2 regions of the Microbacterium sp. 4-7 genome follow, and region 2 is predicted to be linked to the other one. Evidence: riboswitches for the same ligand, from Rfam matches in the RefSeq annotation. Region 2 holds a riboswitch; the other holds the start of a gene.

Region 1 (8,785 bases), on a different contig from region 2:
AGGCACGCGTCCCGCTGCGAGGTGATCGAGCACGGGCGTCGGGTCGACCTCCACGACGTCGCCGACGCGTCCGAGGTCGATCTCCTCGCCGTCGATCACGACACCGCGACGACGACCGCCGAACAGGCCGGCGTCCTCCCCGCTCAGCCCGGTGGCGATCGGACCGTGCGAGTTGATCTTCGAGACGAGCTGCGGGTTCACCTGGCCGGTGAGGACCATGCGCACGACGCTGATCGCCTCGGTGTTGGTGACCCGGTAGCCACCCTTGAACTCGCTCGGGATCTCGAGTCGCTGGAGCATGTCGGAGATCTGCGGTCCGCCGCCGTGCACGACGACCGGCAGCACGCCGACGTAGCGCAGGTACGCGATGTCCTGTGCGAACGCCTCCTGCAGCTCGTCGGAGACCATCGCATTGCCGCCGTACTTGACGACGACGATCTGGTCGCGGAACTTCTTCAGCCACGGGAGCGACTCGATGAGCGTCGCGGCCTTCACGGCGGCGACGTCCGGGGTGGTGTCCTGAATGTCGGTCATGAGGCGTAGGCGCTGTTCTCGTGCACGTAATCGTGGGTGAGGTCGTTCGTGAGGATCGTCGCGGTGGCATCGCCGACCTTGAGATCGATCACGAGATGCGTGGCACGCGGGGTGAGGTCGACCTCCTCGCGCGGACGGTCGGGGCCGCCCTCGCTGCACACCCGGACGCCGTTCATCCAGACGTCGACGTCGTACGGGTCGAACTGGGCGTTCGTGGTGCCGATCGCTGCGAGCACCCGCCCCCAGTTGGGGTCGTTGCCGAAGATGGCGGCCTTGAAGAGATTGTTGCGCGCGACGGAGCGGCCGACCTCGACCGCCTCCGCCTCGGTCGCGGCGTGCTGCACCTCGATGGTGATGTCGTGGCTGGCCCCCTCGGCGTCGCCCTGCAGCTTGACCGCGAGCTGCTGGCACAGCTCTGCCAGCGCGGCGGAGAAGTCCTTGAGGTCGGGCACCACCTCGGAAGCGCCGTTCGCGAGCAGTGTGACCTGATCGTTGGTCGACATGCATCCGTCCGAATCGAGGCGGTCGAACGTCGTGCCGGTGGCGAATCGCAGCGCGGCATCCGCCTCGAGAGGCTCGAGCACGGCATCCGTCGTGATGACGACGAGCATCGTGGCGAGCCCGGGAGCGAGCATGCCCGCTCCCTTGGCCATCCCGCCGATGGTCCAGCCGTCTCGGCTGACCACGGCGGTCTTCGACACGCTGTCGGTGGTCATGATGGCCTCGGCCGCGACATCGCCGCCGTCTGTCGACAGCTCGGCGATCGCCTGTTCGGTGCCCGAGAGGACCTTGCCCCGGAACACCTCGTCACCGACTCCGATGAGGCCGGTCGAGCACACGAGCACGTCGCCGGCGCCGACGCCGAGCAGCTCGGCCGCCTTCTCTGCGGTCTGGTGCGTCGTCTGGAAGCCGAAGCTGCCGGTGAAGCAGTTCGCGCCTCCGGAGTTCAGCACGACGGCCTCGACCACACGATCGGCGACGGCCTGCTGCGACCAGATGATGGGGTTCGCCTTGGCGCGGTTGCTGGTGAACACAGCCGCACCGACCTTGCGCGGGCCACGATTGACCACGACGGCGACATCGGGCTTTCCGGTCGATTTGAGACCTGCGGCGACTCCGGCCGCTTCGAATCCTGCGGGGGCGGTGACGCTCACGGCGCGACTCCGTTCACTGAGAGGGCGCGGGACTCGGGCAGCCCCAGCGCGAGGTTCATGGATTGGACGGCAGCGCCGGCGGTGCCCTTGACGAGGTTGTCGACCGCGGTGACCACCGTCACGCGGTTCGCCGCGCGATCGATCGCGAGACCGATCAGGGCGGTGTTCGCACCGAGGACATCGGCCGTGCGCGGGAACTGACCGGCGGGCAGCAACTGCACGAAGGTCTCGTCGCCGTAGGCGTCCTCCCAGGCGGCGCGGATCTCCGCATCGCTGACATCGCCGACGATCGGCGCGGTCGAGGTGGCGAGGATGCCCCGCGACATCGGAACCAGCACAGGCGTGAACGAGATGCGGATGCCGTCGGCTGGGGAGCCGGATGCCGCGGCGAGCGCCTGGCGGATCTCCGGGATGTGCCGGTGCGTGCCCCCGACCGCGTAGGGATTGGCTGTGCCGAGGATCTCGCCGGCGAGCAGGTTGGTCTTGAGGCTCTTCCCCGCTCCGGACGGGCCGACGGCGAGCACCGAGACGATGTCCCCCGCGTCGATCACCCCTGCGGCGACCCCGGGGGCCAGGCTCAGGCTCACGGTCGAGGCGTTGCAGCCGGGAGCGGCGATGCGCGTCGCCTCGCGCAGCGTCTCGCGCTGCTTGACACCGCCGACGAGCAGCTCGGGAACGCCGTAGGCCCACGGTTCGTGGAAGTCGCCGCCGTAGAACGCGTCCCAGGAATCCTGCGACGTCAGTCGGTGGTCCGCTCCCGCGTCGATCACGAGCGGGGTGTCGCCGAGCGCGTCGGTGTACTGCCCGGACTGCCCGTGCGGCAGAGCGAGGAAGACGATGTCGTGCCCGGCGAGCGTCTCGGGCGTGGTGTCCTGCAGGGCGAGGTGTGCGAGCGACCGCAGGTGCGGCTGATGCTGCACGAGCGGTTGACCGGCGTTCGAGTGCGCTGTCACCGTGCGGATCTCGATGTCGGGATGAGACGCGAGGAGGCGCAGGATCTCGCCGCCCGCGTAGCCGGATGCGCCGGAGACGGCGACGGAGTACGTCATTCTTCTACCTTAACGGTCGGACCCCTCGGCGAACGCGGGGTGCAGTGTCGGGAACCGGGGCGGCGACACCGGCACTCGACCGCCGTGCGTACGCAGGCAGAAGCGCAGGGTCGCCTAGAGTCGGCGGCCGCTGCGGCGTCGGCGCACGGCGATGACGCTCGGAACGAGCGTCAGAGGAGCGGTGGCGGCCGAAGGCATGCCGCGACGATAGCGCGCTCGTCGCGGCATGCGCAAATCGGGTCCGTCATCCGCCGGACGCGTGGAGTGCCGGCGCCGCGAAGAAGGCGAGTTCGTGCGCGCTGGAGACCTCGAAAGCGCGGAGCATCCGTCGCCGCCCCGCGGCATCCGACTCCGTCGCCGCATGCATCACATGGTCGATCGCCTGCTCCGTCGCCTTCTCGAACGCGGGGTCGGCATACGTCGCGAGCCACGACGCGTAGGGATGCTGCGGGTCTCGGGCGTACGCGTCGAACTCCCCCGCGTGCAGGCGGGTTCCGAGATCGGTGTACAGCCAGAAGCACGGCAGCACGGCCGCGATGAGCTCGGCGTAGTCGCCGCCGAAGGCCACGGAGCGCAGGTGGTCGAGGTACGCGACGGTCGCAGGCGCCGGATCGACGGCGAAGGTCGCCGCTTCCACTCCCGCGCCCGGCGCCAGCCACGATGCATGGAGCTCGAGCTCTCCGGTGATCGCCCCCTGCGCCGACTGAGCCCAGAACGCCTGCTCGTGCGGTGTGGGCGCGATCCGCGCGGCCGCTGCGAGCACTCGGGCGTACTCCGGGAGATACAGCGCATCCTGTCGGAGGTAGAAGAGGAACCGTTCGCGGTCGAGAGTCCCGTCGGCCAGAGCGCGGATGAAGGACAGCTCGTCGATGTCGGCCCGCACGTGCGCGATCCGGTCCCACCACCGATCGCGGAGGTCGGCACGCTCGGGTGCGGCCTCGAGTCCCCCTCGTCGCCAGAGGCCGCCGAAGTGGTTCACCGGTCCGTGACCGCTCCCGATGTCGAGCGCATCGCTCTGCCTCAGGGATTCCCGCAGCCAGGTCCTCGCCGATTCCACCGCGTCGACAGGGGACTCCCCTCCGGCGAGGCGGGTGGCGAGGGCCGACGACAGGGAGCATCCGGTGCCGTGCGTGTTGTGTGTCATGATGCGCGACCCGGGATAGCCGTGTCTGACGCCTCCGGCGACATCGATCAACGCGTCCGGAACGTCGTCGCCGTCGAGGTGCCCTCCCTTGACGAGCACCGCCCCGCCGATGCGGGCGGAGAGCTCGGCCCCGGCCTCGAGCGCGTCGTCCCACCCCGTGATCGGACGATCGGAGAGCGCGGCGAGCTCGGCGAGGTTGGGCGTCACGACATGAGCGCGCTCGAGGAGGCCGCAGAGTGCGCGCTCGGCATCCTCATCGAGCAGGCGATCACCGCTGGTCGCGACCATGACCGGGTCGAGCACGACGATCGGCGGACGGACGGCGTCGAGCCAGGCGGCGACGGTGGCGATCACCTCCGTGTTCGCCAGCATCCCGATCTTCACCGCGTCGATGACGATGTCGTCCGAGATGGCATCGAGCTGCTGCCGGAGGAACTCGGCAGGAGGCACGTGCACCGCTCGGACTCCCCTGGTGTTCTGCGCCGTGAGCGCCGTGACAGCCGCCATGCCATAGCCCCCGTTCGCGGCGATCGACTTGAGATCGGCCTGGATCCCCGCCCCGCCCGACGGGTCGCTCCCCGCGATGCTGAGCACGCGAGGTGTGCCCGAAGCCCTCCATCGGCTGAGGAATGCCCGGGCCGTCCTCGTCGGATCGACGGCGGCGCAGATGGCGGAGACGACGGCGAGCCCCGCCGCACCCGCATCCCGAAGGCGCTCGATGTCGTCGATTCCCACGCCGCCGATGGCGACGCATGGCAGTGCGGTCCTCGCGGCGAGCGCACCGAAGCCGTCGATTCCCAGGGCCGGCGGGTGATCCGGCTTGGTGGCGGTGGGACGGATCACGCCGACGCCGAGATAGTCGACCGTTCCCGCCGGCAGCGCGGCCACGGCGTCGAGATGCTCCGACGTGTTCGCCGTCAACCCGATGATCGCCTCGGGTCCCAGCCGCTCGCGTGCCCGCAGCACCGATACGTCGCCCTGGCCGAGGTGCACGCCGTCGACCCGCGCTCCCCTGGCGCGAGCGATCAGCGCCGCCTCGACGCGGTCGTTCACCACGAGCAGTGCACGGCCGTCGATCACCCGTGAGAGCTCGATCAACTGATCGGCGGTCTCGGCATCCGTCGCGTCCTTGTCGCGCAGCTGGACGATGCGCACGCCCCCGTCGACGGCGAGTCGCACCGTCTCCACGACGCCCCGCGCGCCGCAGAGGGTGGGATCCGTGACGAGGTAGAGGGAGAGGTCCGCGATCACAGCGCGTGCTCCTGCACACGCGCGGCGACGGCGAGGTCCTCCGGCTGCACGGCGGCGAGCGCGTCGAGCAGTGCGACGGCGAAGCTGCCGGGGCCCGGGGCCCGCGCCGCGGCGCGCTCGGCGGCGATCGTGTACACGAGGCTCGCCGCCGAGACGGCGGTGAGCGGATCCGCAGCGGTCGAGCGCGCCGCACCGAGGAACGCCGCCATGACAGCACCCAGCGCGCATCCGCCGCCGGTGACACGGGTGAGCAGTTCATGACCGTTCGCGATGCGGAGCAATCGTGCTCCATCCGTCACCAGGTCGACCGGTCCCGACACCGCGACCACCGCGCCGTGCCGCGAAGCGAGTGCGAGTGCCGCTTCGGCCGCGGCATCGGTCGTGTCCGTCGCATCGACGCCGCGCCCCCCAGCGCTGAGCCCCGCGAGGGCGAGGATCTCCGAGGCGTTCCCCCTGATCGCCGTGGGGCGTGCGTCGGCCAGCTCGTGCGCGAGTGCCGTGCGCACCGGCAGCGCGCCGATCGCGACGGGATCCAGCACCCACGGAGTACCTGCGGCGAGGGCTCCTGCCGCGGCTTCACGGCTCGCCGCACGCTGCTCCGGAGTCGGCGTACCGAGGTTGATCAGCACCCCGGAGGCCACCCCGGCGAACATCCCCGCCTCACCGACGATGTCGACCATCGCCGGCGCCGCGCCGAGGGCGAGCAGCACGTTCGCGGTGAAGCCCGTGACGACGCTGTTGGTGATGCAATGGGTCAAGGGTGGGCTGTCGCGCAGCCCTGTCAGGAGCTCAGCCGCCGAGGTGGCCAAGGTCGATTCGGAATCAGGACGCAGACGATCGCTCAACGCGACATCCCTTCGCTAGTACGAACTAGATCAGGTTCGACGGGTCTGTTCTCAGCCGCGGATGCGGCACCCCGTGTCACTGATCGCAGTCTAGCGAGGCCCCGATCAGTCGAGCAGCTGCAACAGCGCGAGTTCGTCGCCGCGAGTGAGCCCTGCCCGCCGGTCCCGATCCATGCCGCGCGCCTGCTCGTCATCGACCACGGCGGCGATCGTCTCGTCGAGCGGACGAAGCCGACCTCCTGCCGCGCGGTAGCGGGCGTTCGACCTGGTCATGAATCCGGTCATCTCGCTCGGCAGCCACAGCGGCAGCGACCGCTCCCCCGCCCAATACGCCACACCGTGCTCGACGAGCCCGGCGTCAGATGCCGCGACCGTGTCTCCCCGGTGCCCCGCACGTCTGCGCACGGCGTCGAGGACCTCGCCCAGCCGATGCCGATCGCCGATCGTGTTGATCACACCGGTGGCCCTCGTGGTGGCGACGAACTCGGACAGGTCGTCGACGTCGATCACCTGCACGTCTCGCTCCTCGACAGGCGGAAGCAGCACGGGGCCGTCCTCGGCACGCAGAAAAGCGGTAGCCCAGTACCCGAAACGATCGCTCGGGTCGTCCGCCCCGACGATCAATCCCGGGCGCACGATCAGGGTGCGGTCGCCGAGTGCACGCACGGCGTCCTCGGCGGCCACCTTCTGCCGGCCGTACTCGTCGTCTCCCCTCTCAGCCGGCGGATGCAGCGTCGCCGACTCGTCTGCACCGACGGTCTCCTCGTCGGAGTATGCCGACATCGACGAGACGTACGTCCAGCGGCCCGCTCGCTCACCGAGTGCCGCGACCGCAGCGGAGACGTGGGCCGCGTTCGACGAGACGTCGATCACGTGATCCCACTCCCGACCGGACACCGTATCGTAGGCGTCCGCCGCGTCACGATCGGCCAGCACCAGGCTCGCGCCCTCCGGAGACGGGCGTCCTCCGCGCGCCAGGCACATCACCGTCGCCCCGCTCAGGAGCAGCCGTCTGGCGATGCGGCCGGACAGCCAGCCGGTGCCGCCGAGGATCAGAACATCCGTCATGACCCCATGCCACCATCTTCGCCGCGCGAGGGGAAGGGTCTTCCGCTCAGGGCGGATGCCGGTCAGCTCGTGCGAAGATCCGACAGGCCGGACAGTTCCGGGACCGTCCACGAGGGATCCGGGCGCCAGTCGCGCCATTCGGCGTCGAACGGCCAGTCACCGTGATGGAAGGACTCGATCGCCGCGTCCGCGTGTCGTTCGATCTGCGCGGCCTGCTCAGAGGTGAGACGTCCCTGCTCGACGGCCGCGATCACCTCGTCCTCGTCCTTGAGGTGCACCTGACCGTCCGCCTGGATCTCCACGTCGAGGATGTGATCCGATGAATACGTGTCGCGGTCGGTGCGCAGATGCGCGTTCTCGAGATTCACGTACCACCCGGCGAACTCCCACTCGGGACCGCTCACATCGCTCCAGAACAGCCACACCGACCACGCCGCACCGGCCGGAGCGATGCGGAGGATGCCGTTGCCCCACCACTCCTCCACGATCCGGGTACGCGGATCGAGCCACCGACGCTCGAGCGGAACGGTCCGGATGCGCTCGCCCGCCGGAGTGCCCTGCCCCTCCTGAAGCGTGCCCGGAGCGAGCCATGCCACCAGACCGCGTTCATCGTCGCGGACCACCCGCATGGGCGTGATGGTCGACGCATCGCCGGGCTGCCAGCCGGGCTTGCGGTAGTGCCAGGAGATCTGGTCGCCGGGTTCGAGGAACGGCGCTTCACCCATCGGTCGGACACCATCGGGAACCGCCGCGGGAGTGCTGTGGGGCAGGATGCTCATCCCGACACGGTACCTCGCAGGTCCACCGCGCTCAGGTCGGCTCGGCGGCGTCGGCAGCATCTTGAGAGCACACGCGCACGCGGACCGCACCGTTCGAGTGCGGTCCGCGTGCGGGTCGGTTCAGGCGGAGCTTCAGTCGCGCAGGGTCGCGTCGAAGCGCTCAGCTGCGACAGAGACACCCGCGAGCTTCGCCTCTGTCGCCTCGGCTGCGGTGAGTGTGCGGTCGTCCGCGCGGAAGCGCAGCGCGAAGGTGAGACTCTTCTGACCATCCGCGACGCCGTCCCCCCGGTAGTCGTCGACGAGGCGGATCGACTCGAGAAGCGCACCGGCGCCCTCGGTGAGCGCAGCGCGCACGTCGCCCGCCGGCACATCAGCGCCGACCACCAGCGACACGTCCTGTGTCGCAGCGGGGAACGTCGACAGCGAGGCGGCGACCGCACGGTTCCCGCCGAGCGCGATGACCTCGTCGAGGTCGAGCTCGAGCACGGTGGCACGACCGGGAAGGTCTGCTCCGGCGGCGACCTGGGGGTGGAGTTCGCCGACGTAGCCGATCTCGACGTCGCCGACGGAGAGCACGCCAGCGCGTCCGGGGTGCAGTGCCGCGCGCTGCCCCTGCACCACATCGAGGTCGACTCCGGCTGCAGCCGCGATGACTCTGGCGGCGTCGAGCGCCTCGGAGAGCCCGTAGGGCTCCGCGGCGCGTCCCGGCTGCTTGGTCACGACGTTGCCCGTGAACAGCGCCGCGACATGACGGTGCTGCGGTGGGATCGACGCGTTCAGTTCGGCGAGCGTGTCGTCCGACGGACGCTCGCCGAGCGGCGGCACCTCGTCCGTGCCGTACTCGACACCCGGCTCGGGCAGGAACACGACTCCGGTCTCGAACAGCGCGAGGTCCGTGAGGCCGCGCGAGATGTTGCGGTGCGCGGTCTGCAGAAGCCCGGGGATCAGCGATCGACGCAGG
Region 2 (8,785 bases):
CGGAGACGCGGATCGGCTTCACTCCCGACGTGGGCGGCACGTGGCTGCTGTCACGCGCTCCTGGGCGGTTCGGCGAGTACTTCGGGCTCACGGGGGCGTCGATGAACGGAGCGGATGCCGTACTGCTCGGCTTCGCCGACCATTTCGTGCCCTCCGATCGCCTCGACGCGCTGCGCGAGGCGCTCGCGTATCGTGCCGATCCGACAGGTCCGGCCGAGATCGTGCTCCTGTTCGACGAGACTCCCGATCCGTCGACGCTTCCGGCCTCTCGGGGATGGATCGACCACGCGTTCTCCGCCGACACGGTCGCGGAGATCGTGTCGCGGCTGCGCGCGGACGAGGCCCCGGATGCCGCGGCGACCGCGGATCTGCTCGAGAGCCTGGCGCCCACCGGGCTGGCCGTCACGCTCGACGCCGTGCGGGAAGCGCGTGCGCTGCCGAACCTGCGTGCCGCCCTGGAGGGTGAGTACCGCCGCGTGATGTGGTTCGTCCTGCGGCATCCCGACCTCGTGGAGGGGATCCGGGCGCAGCTGATCGACAAGGACCGCAATCCGAAGTGGAACCCGGCGACGATCTCCGAACTGCCTGCAGACCCCGGCGCCGACGCTCGACACTTCACGCCCGAATACCGCCTCTTCTAGAGCATTTCGATATATCCGCGGTTGTTCGCCGCGGTGCATAAACCGCTGGCCGCGCCCGAAATGGTTCGCTGTGAGCGAAGGTCCACCCACAGGGGGATACGAATGTCCGGAGTTCGTGCCACCCTTGCATGTGCGCGATCGTCGGCCTGCGTCCGCCCGTCGGGAGATCCGCCGATTCATCCTTCCTAGAAAGTCCGCCTGTGCTGGGAAAAATCCTCCTCCGTTATCTCGCCCGCTATAAGTGGCTGCTCGTCGCCGTGCTGGTGTTCCAATTCGCCAGCGCTCTGGCCACCCTCTACCTCCCGCGCCTGAACGAAGACATCATCAACAAGGGCGTGGCCCAGTCCGACACCGCCTACATCTGGCGCACCGGGCTCTTCATGCTCGCCGTCTCGCTCGGCCAGATCATCGCGTCGGTCATCGCGACCTACTTCGCGGCTCGCGCGTCGATGGGTGCGGGGCGCGACATCCGTGCCGACGTCTTCGCCAAGGTCAGCGGATTCTCCGAGCGAGAGGTGTCGCAGTTCGGCGCCGGCTCGCTCATCACGCGCAACACGAACGACGTGCAGCAGGTGCAGATGCTCGCGATGATGGGCGCGACGATGCTCGTCACCGCGCCGCTGCTCGCGATCGGCGGCATCATCTTCGCCGTGCAGACGAACATCGGCCTGAGCTGGCTCATCGCCGTGTCCGTCCCGCTGCTGCTGATCGTCGCCGGTCTCGTCGTCAGCCGAATGGTTCCGCTGTTCCGCAGCTACCAGGGCAAGCTCGACACCGTGAACCGCGTGCTGCGCGAGCAGCTCACCGGCGTGCGCGTGGTCCGTGCCTTCGTCCGAGAGGGCATCGAAGAAGAGCGCTTCCGCGGTGCCAACACCGACATCATGGTCGTCGGCCGCAAGGTCGGCTCGCTGTTCGTCCTGCTGTTCCCGCTGTTCATGCTCATCCTCAACGTCACGATCGTGGCGGTCGTGTGGTTCGGCGGCATCGAGGTCAACAGCGGCACGGTGCAGGTCGGCACGATCTTCGCCTTCATGCAGTACATCGGCCAGATCATGGGCGGCGTCATCATGGCCAGCTTCATGGCGATCATGATCCCGCGCGCGGCAGTGTCGGCCGAGCGCATCGGCGAGGTCCTCGAGACGCAGTCGAGCATGGTGCGGCCGGCCGACGGCGTGACCGACTTCCCGACACCCGGTTCGGTCGCCTTCGACGGCGTCGAGTTCACCTACCCGGGCGCCGACTCTCCCGTTCTCAAGGGCATCAGCTTCGCGGCCGAGCCCGGCGAGACGGTGGCGATCGTCGGATCGACCGGTGCTGGCAAGACGACCCTCGTGTCGTTGATCCCACGACTCTTCGACGTCTCCGGCGGAGCCGTCTTCGTCGGCGGCGCCGATGTGCGCGATGCCGACGTCGAGTCGCTGTGGGCGACCATCGGCCTCGTTCCGCAGCGTCCGTTCCTCTTCACCGGAACGGTGGCCTCGAACCTCCGGTACGGCCGCGAGGACGCGACCGATGAAGAGCTCTGGCATGCGCTGGAGATCGCTCAGGGACGCGACTTCGTCGAGGAGATGCCCCAGGGGCTCGACTCGAGGATCACCCAGGGCGGCACCAACGTCTCGGGCGGTCAGCGTCAGCGCCTGGCGATCGCCCGCGCGATCGTCCGTCAGCCGCAGATCCTGGTCTTCGACGACTCGTTCTCCGCGCTCGACCTCACCACCGACGCCCGACTGAGGCAGGCGCTGTGGCGTGAACTGCCGCACGTGACCAAGATCGTGGTCGCACAGCGCGTCTCATCCATCACCGATGCGGACCGCATCGTCGTCCTCGAAGGGGGCACCATGGTCGGCGTCGGCACGCACGAGGAGCTTCTCGAGACCAGCACGACCTACCGAGAGATCGTCGAATCGCAGCTGGGGGTGGACGCATGAGCGAGCAGGACGCTCCCCGGACCCGCCGCGGTCGCGCGGCCAAGGCTGCGGACACGACCACTGCGGTCGAGCCGGAGCTGACAGACGAAGAGAAGTACGAGGCCGAGCTCGCCGAGAAGGCGCGCCAGGACGGCGGCGGCTGGGACAGCGTCGCTCCCGGAAAGGCCGACAACTTCGGCAAGAGCTTCAGCCGGATGATCGGGCTGCTCAAGCCGTCGGCCGTCTGGTTCATCCTGGTGTCGATCGCCGGCGCCGTCGGCGTCGTGCTCACGGTCGCGGCGCCGAAGGTGCTCGGTGAGGCCACGAACCTCATCTACAAGGGCTTCATCTCCGTGCAGCTCGCGCAGGCGAACGGGGACTTCCCCGGGTTCCCCGCCGGCACTCCGCAGGACGATGTCGTCGCGGCACTCCGCCAGGGAGGGCAGGACGACTTCGCCAACCAGGTCGAGGCCCTCGGCGCCTTCCGTGTCGGTGACGGTGTCGACTTCGACGCGCTGCGGTGGATCATCATCGCCGTGCTGGCGATCTATGTCACCGCCGCCTTCCTCAGCTGGATCCAGGGTTACGTCATCAACGTCATCATGGTCCGCACCATGTGGCGTCTGCGCGAGCAGGTCGAGGCGAAGATCAACCGTCTGCCGCTGTCGTACTTCGACAAGGTGCAGCGCGGTGATCTGATCTCGCGCGTGACGAACGACATCGACAACATCACCCAGACCATGCAGCAGTCGCTGTCCGGCGCGATCACGGCCGTACTCACGGTCGTGGGCGTGCTGGTCCTGATGTTCTCGATCTCCTGGCAGCTCGCTCTCGTCGCGCTCGTGGCGCTCCCGCTCATGGGTGTGATCTTCGGCGTCATCGGCCCTCGCTCGCAGAAGGCCTTCGGCACGCAGTGGCGCAAGGTCGGCCGTCTGAACGCTCGCGTCGAAGAGGCCTTCTCCGGTCACGCGCTGGTCAAGGTCTTCGGTCGCGAGCAGGACGCGCTGGAGAAGTTCCAGGGCGAGAACGAGGAGCTGTTCCAGGCCAGCTTCAAGGCGCAGTTCCTCTCCGGCATCATCATGCCGGCGATGACCTTCGTCGGCAGCCTCACCTACGTGGGCATCGCGGTGCTCGGCGGTCTCATGGTCGCCAACGGGCAGCTGCGTCTCGGAGACGTGCAGGCGTTCATCCAGTACTCGCAGCAGTTCACGCAGCCGCTGTCCGAGCTCGGTGGGATGGCGGCCGTCGTGCAGTCCGGCACGGCATCGGCCGAGCGGGTGTTCGAGCTCCTCGACACCGAAGAGCAGGAAGCGGACGACGCGGATGCTCCGAAGCTCGCCGACGGCAAGGGCGTCGTGGAGTTCGAGAACGTCGCGTTCTCGTACACTCCCGACCGTCCGCTGATCACCGACCTCTCGTTCCGGGTCGAGCCCGGTCAGACGGTCGCGATCGTCGGTCCGACGGGAGCGGGCAAGACCACTCTCGTCAACCTCATCATGCGGTTCTACGAACTGAACGGCGGGCGCATCCTGCTCGACGGTCAGGACATCTCCGAGGTCACGCGTGACCAGCTGCGCTCTCGCACCGGCATGGTCCTGCAGGACCCGTGGCTGTTCGCCGGGAGCATCCGCGAGAACATCCGGTACGGACGCTCGACCGCGACCGACGACGAGGTTCTCGAAGCGGCGAAGGCGACCTACGTGGATCGCTTCGTGCATGCCCTCCCCGAGGGCTACGACACCGTGCTCGACGAAGACGCGTCGAACGTCTCGGCGGGCGAGCGACAGCTGATCACGATCGCGCGAGCGTTCGTGGCCCAGCCGTCGATCCTGATCCTCGATGAGGCCACGTCGGCGGTCGACACCCGCACCGAGCTGTTGCTGCAGCACGCGATGGCGGCGCTTCGACAGGGACGAACCTCGTTCGTGATCGCGCACCGCCTGTCGACCATCCGCGATGCCGACCTCATCCTCGTGATGGAGCACGGAGACATCGTCGAGAAGGGCACGCACGACGAGCTCATCGCCGCGCAGGGCGCCTACTGGCGCCTCTACCAGTCGCAGTTCGAACAGGCGGCGACCGACATCGACGCAGAGGACGCGCTCACCGGCTCGACTCCGGTCGTCATGAGCGGCGACGCCGAAGACGCGGCTGCGTCGGCACAGGTCGGCGTCTCGGTGGGGGCGCAGACTCCCGCTGCCGAGGCAGCGGCCGCGCAGGCAGTGGTCGAACGGCCGGATGCCGGAGGCTCCTCACGCGCCTGAAGCGCCAGAGCGCCTGAAGCGACAGAGCCCCTGAAGTGACAGAACGCCTCGCCTCCCGAATCCCGGGAGGCGAGGCGTTCTGCGTCCGTCGGGCTTTCGCTGGAGGGACGACGCGTCAGCGCTGGTCGGCCGTGATGCCGAGGAGTTCGAGGGGGTGGGTCAGCCGCCACCACGGGCTCGGGGCATCGACATCGTCGGCGAGCGACAGCGACGTCGTCACCGTGTTCAACGGCCCGACGCTCGTCATCGTGCCGACCTCGTCGCCCGCTTCGCGGTTGTCGCCGAGTGAGAAGTCCGTCGAGGCCTCGGCGACGGCGCCGTTCCACAGGACCACATCGGCATCCGCATCCGTGACGACATCGGTGCTCGCGCCCCACGCCGTGGTGACGGTGCCGACGACCGTGCCCTCGGCGACGGCGGGAGTCTGCTGCTCCAGCGCCGTCTCGACCTGCGTGAACAGCGAACGGGTCTCCGTGAGGCGCTGCGAGTCGTCGGCCTGACCGAGAACCGACGCGTACAGATGCACAGTCGTGTCGTCGACGGTGACGACCTTCGCGGTCAACAGGTTCCAGCTGTCGCCGAGCGTGCCGGTCTTGACGCCGACGACGCCGGGGTCCGCCAGCATCCCGTTCGTGTTCACCACCGTGCCCGCACCCGGAAGATCGACCGACGGAGTTCCGACGATGCCGGCGAAGACGGGGTTCTGCATCGCGATCTCGGCCAACGCGACGAGCGACTCGGGTGTGGCCCGGTTGCGGTCGTCGAAGCCCGACGGAGTGATGATCGTGATGTCGTCGAGACCACGGTCGCGCAGCCACACAGCTGCTGCGGCGGTGAACGACGACGGGGAACCCCAGATCTCCGCGGAGAGCCGGTCGATGTAGTTGTTGGCCGATCCGAGCAGCGTTCCCTGGAGGAGCTGGAACTCGGTGAGAGTGCCGCCCACGGGCACGTCGAGCGCGGACTGGTCGGAGCGGCGGTAGTCCCAGTAGGCCAGGTTGTCGGCTCGCGTGAACGAGAACTCGGGGCCCTGCTCGCCCACGGCGAGGGGCATCCGCTCGAGCACCATCAAGCTCGAGACGACCTTGGTGACGCTTGCGATCGCGGCAGCGTCGAGCGACGATGACGTCGTGCCGATGCCGCCGATCCCCACGGCAGCGCTTCCCTGGGCAGGGAAGGTGATCGCGGCAGCGGGCGCTGCGACGGGGGCGAGCTCGACGGCCTGAACCGTCGGCGCGACCTCGTGCAACGGCCACAGCATGGCCGATCCGGCGTAGGTGCCGAGCAAGCCGACGAGAACGCCGAGCGGCACCAGCACGCCGGGCCGGGCGATCGCCGGGCGCAGGTGCGCTCCGGTCAGCAGCGCACCGCCGCTCTCAACGGCCGGCGCGTCATCGAGCGCGTCGGTCGCCGGGTGCTGGGCCACGTCGACCGGGTCGACCCACGTCAGGGGAGTGCCGCCGCTGTCTTCCTCCGCCCACTGCGCGGGGGGAGTCGCCTCAGGAGTGAAGATCGCAGAGACGTCGTCATCCGCAGGAACGGCGGAGGCGGTGGCCTCGGCGGAATCGGGAGCGGTCACCTCCTCACGGTACCGAACTCGTGCGGGGATCCGTGTCGCTGCAGCGGGAGAGGACGAGGGGTGTCGCCTCTGGGTAAGATCGTGGGTACAACCACGGGAGTCCGGCGAGCCGGGCTGAGAGGGAGCGAATCGCGCTTCGACCGTCGAACCTGATCTGGGTCATGCCAGCGCAGGGAGGAGTCACAGATGAGTACATCCACGTCCGGATCCACCACGGGATCGGCATCGGCCACGCAGTCGTCGACGGGCCTCGGTCGCCCGCAGCTCTGGCGCTGGCGGGTCGTCGACATCGTCGTGGCGAGTGTCATCGCCGTCGCATGCGCGATGATCTTCCTGCTCTGGAACGTCGGCTACGAGGTGCCGAGCAGCATCCTGACGCCGCTGCTCCCCGGTGTTCAGGGCCTGCTCGCCGGCCCCTGGCTGATCGCCGGAGTGCTCGGCGGTCTGATCATCCGCAAGCCCGGTGCCGCTCTGTACACCGAGCTGGTCGCCGCGATCATCTCAGCACTCGTCGGCAACGCGTGGGGCCCGCTCACGATCGTCTCGGGCCTCGTACAGGGTCTCGGCGCAGAGCTGGTGTTCCTGATCTTCCTGTACGGCGTCTGGCGGCTGCCTGTCGCGATGCTGGCTGGTGCCGGTGCGGGTCTCGCCTGCGGCATCAACGACCGCATCCTCTGGTACGCCGGCGCCGACACGCTCTTCACGAGCGTCTACATCGTCTCGACGACCATCTCGGGCGCGGTCATCGCCGGACTCGGGGCGTGGTTGATCGCACGAGGCCTCGCCGCCACGGGCGCCCTCAGCCGGTTCGCCGCCGGCCGCGAGGTCACCGCACGGGTGTGAGCTCGCTCACGACGCCCGCCACCCTCGAAGCCCGTGGCTGGGGGTGGCGGTACGCGACGCGACGGCGCTGGGCGGTGCGCGACGTCGACCTGCGCATCGAGCCGGGGGAGCGGGTGCTGCTGCTCGGCGCCTCCGGCTCGGGCAAGTCGACGCTGCTCCAGGGGTTCGGTGGGGTGCTCGGCGGTGCGGATGAGGGCGAGGCGCACGGTGCGCTGCTCGTCGACGGCGTGCCGCCCACCGACGCCCGGGGACGGGTCGGGATGGTCCTGCAGGACCCCGATACGCAGACGATCCTCGCGAGGGTCGGCGACGACGTCGCCTTCGGCTGCGAGAACCTCGGCGTACCCCGAGACGAGATCTGGCAGCGGGTGCGCGCGGCGCTGGACGCCGTAGAGCTCGACGTCGCCCTCGATCGATCCACGGCCGCGCTGTCGGGCGGTCAGAAGCAGCGCCTCGCCCTCGCCGGCGTGCTCGCGATGCGACCGGGTGCCATCCTGCTCGACGAACCGACGGCGAACCTCGACCCCGAGGGGGTGCGGGACGTACGGGATGCCGTGGCCGCCGCCCTCGATGCAACGAGTGCGACCCTCGTGGTCATCGAGCATCGCATCGACATCTGGCTGCCGCTCGTGACCCGGGTGATCGTGCTCGGCGCCGAGCCGGATGGAACGGTCGTGCTCGCCGACGGCAGCCCGGACGCGGTCCTCGGCGCTCGGGGCGCGGAGCTCGCGGCATCCGGTGTCTGGGTTCCCGGGCACCCGCCCGCCGTCCCGCCCGCACCGGCGCAGTGGCCGGGAGCGACGCTGCTGGAGGCCCGTGGTCTCACCGTGTCTCGCAGGCGCGGGCTCGCCGTCGCCGGTCCGTTCGACGTCGATGTGCGTGCCGGAGAGGTGCTCGGGGTCACCGGTGCGAACGGCGCAGGCAAATCGACGCTCGGGCTCACGCTCGCGGGATTGATCCCGGCCGAAGAGGGTCGGGTCGCCGCTCTGCCGCCCCTCGCCGCCGGAGAGAAGCCGGATCCCATCCACTGGTCGTCGCGCGCCCTGCTCACGCGCATCGCGTCGGTCATGCAGACGCCCGAGCACCAGCTGCTCGCCAAGACCGTGCGCGACGAGCTGTCGGTCGGGCCGCGGGCGCTGAAGCTGCCGGACGCCGAGATCGCCTCCCGAGTCGACGACCTGCTCGAAAGACTGCGGCTCACCTCGCTCGCCGCCGCCAATCCCTACACCCTGTCGGGCGGAGAGAAGCGGCGGCTCACGGTCGCCGCCGCCCTCGCCACGCGGCCCCGGATGCTGGTGCTCGACGAGCCCACCTTCGGGCAGGATGCGACGACCTGGGCCGAACTCGTCGGCCTGATCGCACGTCTGCGCGACGAGGGCACGGCGATCGTGGCGATCAGTCATGACGAGGCCGTGCTCGAGGCTCTGCACGCTCGGCGCATCGAGGTGGGACGATGATCGATCCGCTGACCGCCCGCGTCGAACGGTCCGGTCCGATCGCCCCGCGCTCGGCCCTCGCGAAACTCATCGCGGCGCTCCTCATCGCCCTGCC

The links. Region 2 has a riboswitch for thiamine pyrophosphate ahead of BEP68_RS18310 (ECF transporter S component). Riboswitches for the same ligand answer to the same signal wherever they lie in the genome.
Region 1: another riboswitch for thiamine pyrophosphate. It lies ahead of thiM (hydroxyethylthiazole kinase); the one in region 2 lies ahead of BEP68_RS18310 (ECF transporter S component).

What each region holds. Positions count from the first base shown of each region.
Region 1 covers NZ_MCRH01000007.1:11,931-20,715, forward strand. Annotated here, with positions in the region: gene argB (acetylglutamate kinase) at 1-534, opposite strand, end outside; gene argJ (bifunctional glutamate N-acetyltransferase/amino-acid acetyltransferase ArgJ) at 531-1,688, opposite strand; gene argC (N-acetyl-gamma-glutamyl-phosphate reductase) at 1,685-2,737, opposite strand; gene thiD (bifunctional hydroxymethylpyrimidine kinase/phosphomethylpyrimidine kinase) at 2,982-5,132, opposite strand; gene thiM (hydroxyethylthiazole kinase) at 5,129-5,977, opposite strand; TPP riboswitch at 5,968-6,061, opposite strand; gene BEP68_RS14550 (NAD-dependent epimerase/dehydratase family protein) at 6,083-7,045, opposite strand; gene BEP68_RS14555 (DUF402 domain-containing protein) at 7,108-7,824, opposite strand; gene pheT (phenylalanine--tRNA ligase subunit beta) at 7,957-8,785, opposite strand, start outside.
Region 2 covers NZ_MCRH01000008.1:67,701-76,485, forward strand. Annotated here, with positions in the region: gene BEP68_RS16785 (enoyl-CoA hydratase/isomerase family protein) at 1-641, shown strand, start outside; gene BEP68_RS16790 (ABC transporter ATP-binding protein) at 842-2,569, shown strand; gene BEP68_RS16795 (ABC transporter ATP-binding protein) at 2,566-4,812, shown strand; gene BEP68_RS16800 (D-alanyl-D-alanine carboxypeptidase family protein) at 4,928-6,391, opposite strand; TPP riboswitch at 6,475-6,584, shown strand; gene BEP68_RS18310 (ECF transporter S component) at 6,578-7,234, shown strand; gene BEP68_RS16810 (ABC transporter ATP-binding protein) at 7,231-8,691, shown strand; gene BEP68_RS16815 (energy-coupling factor transporter transmembrane component T family protein) at 8,688-8,785, shown strand, end outside.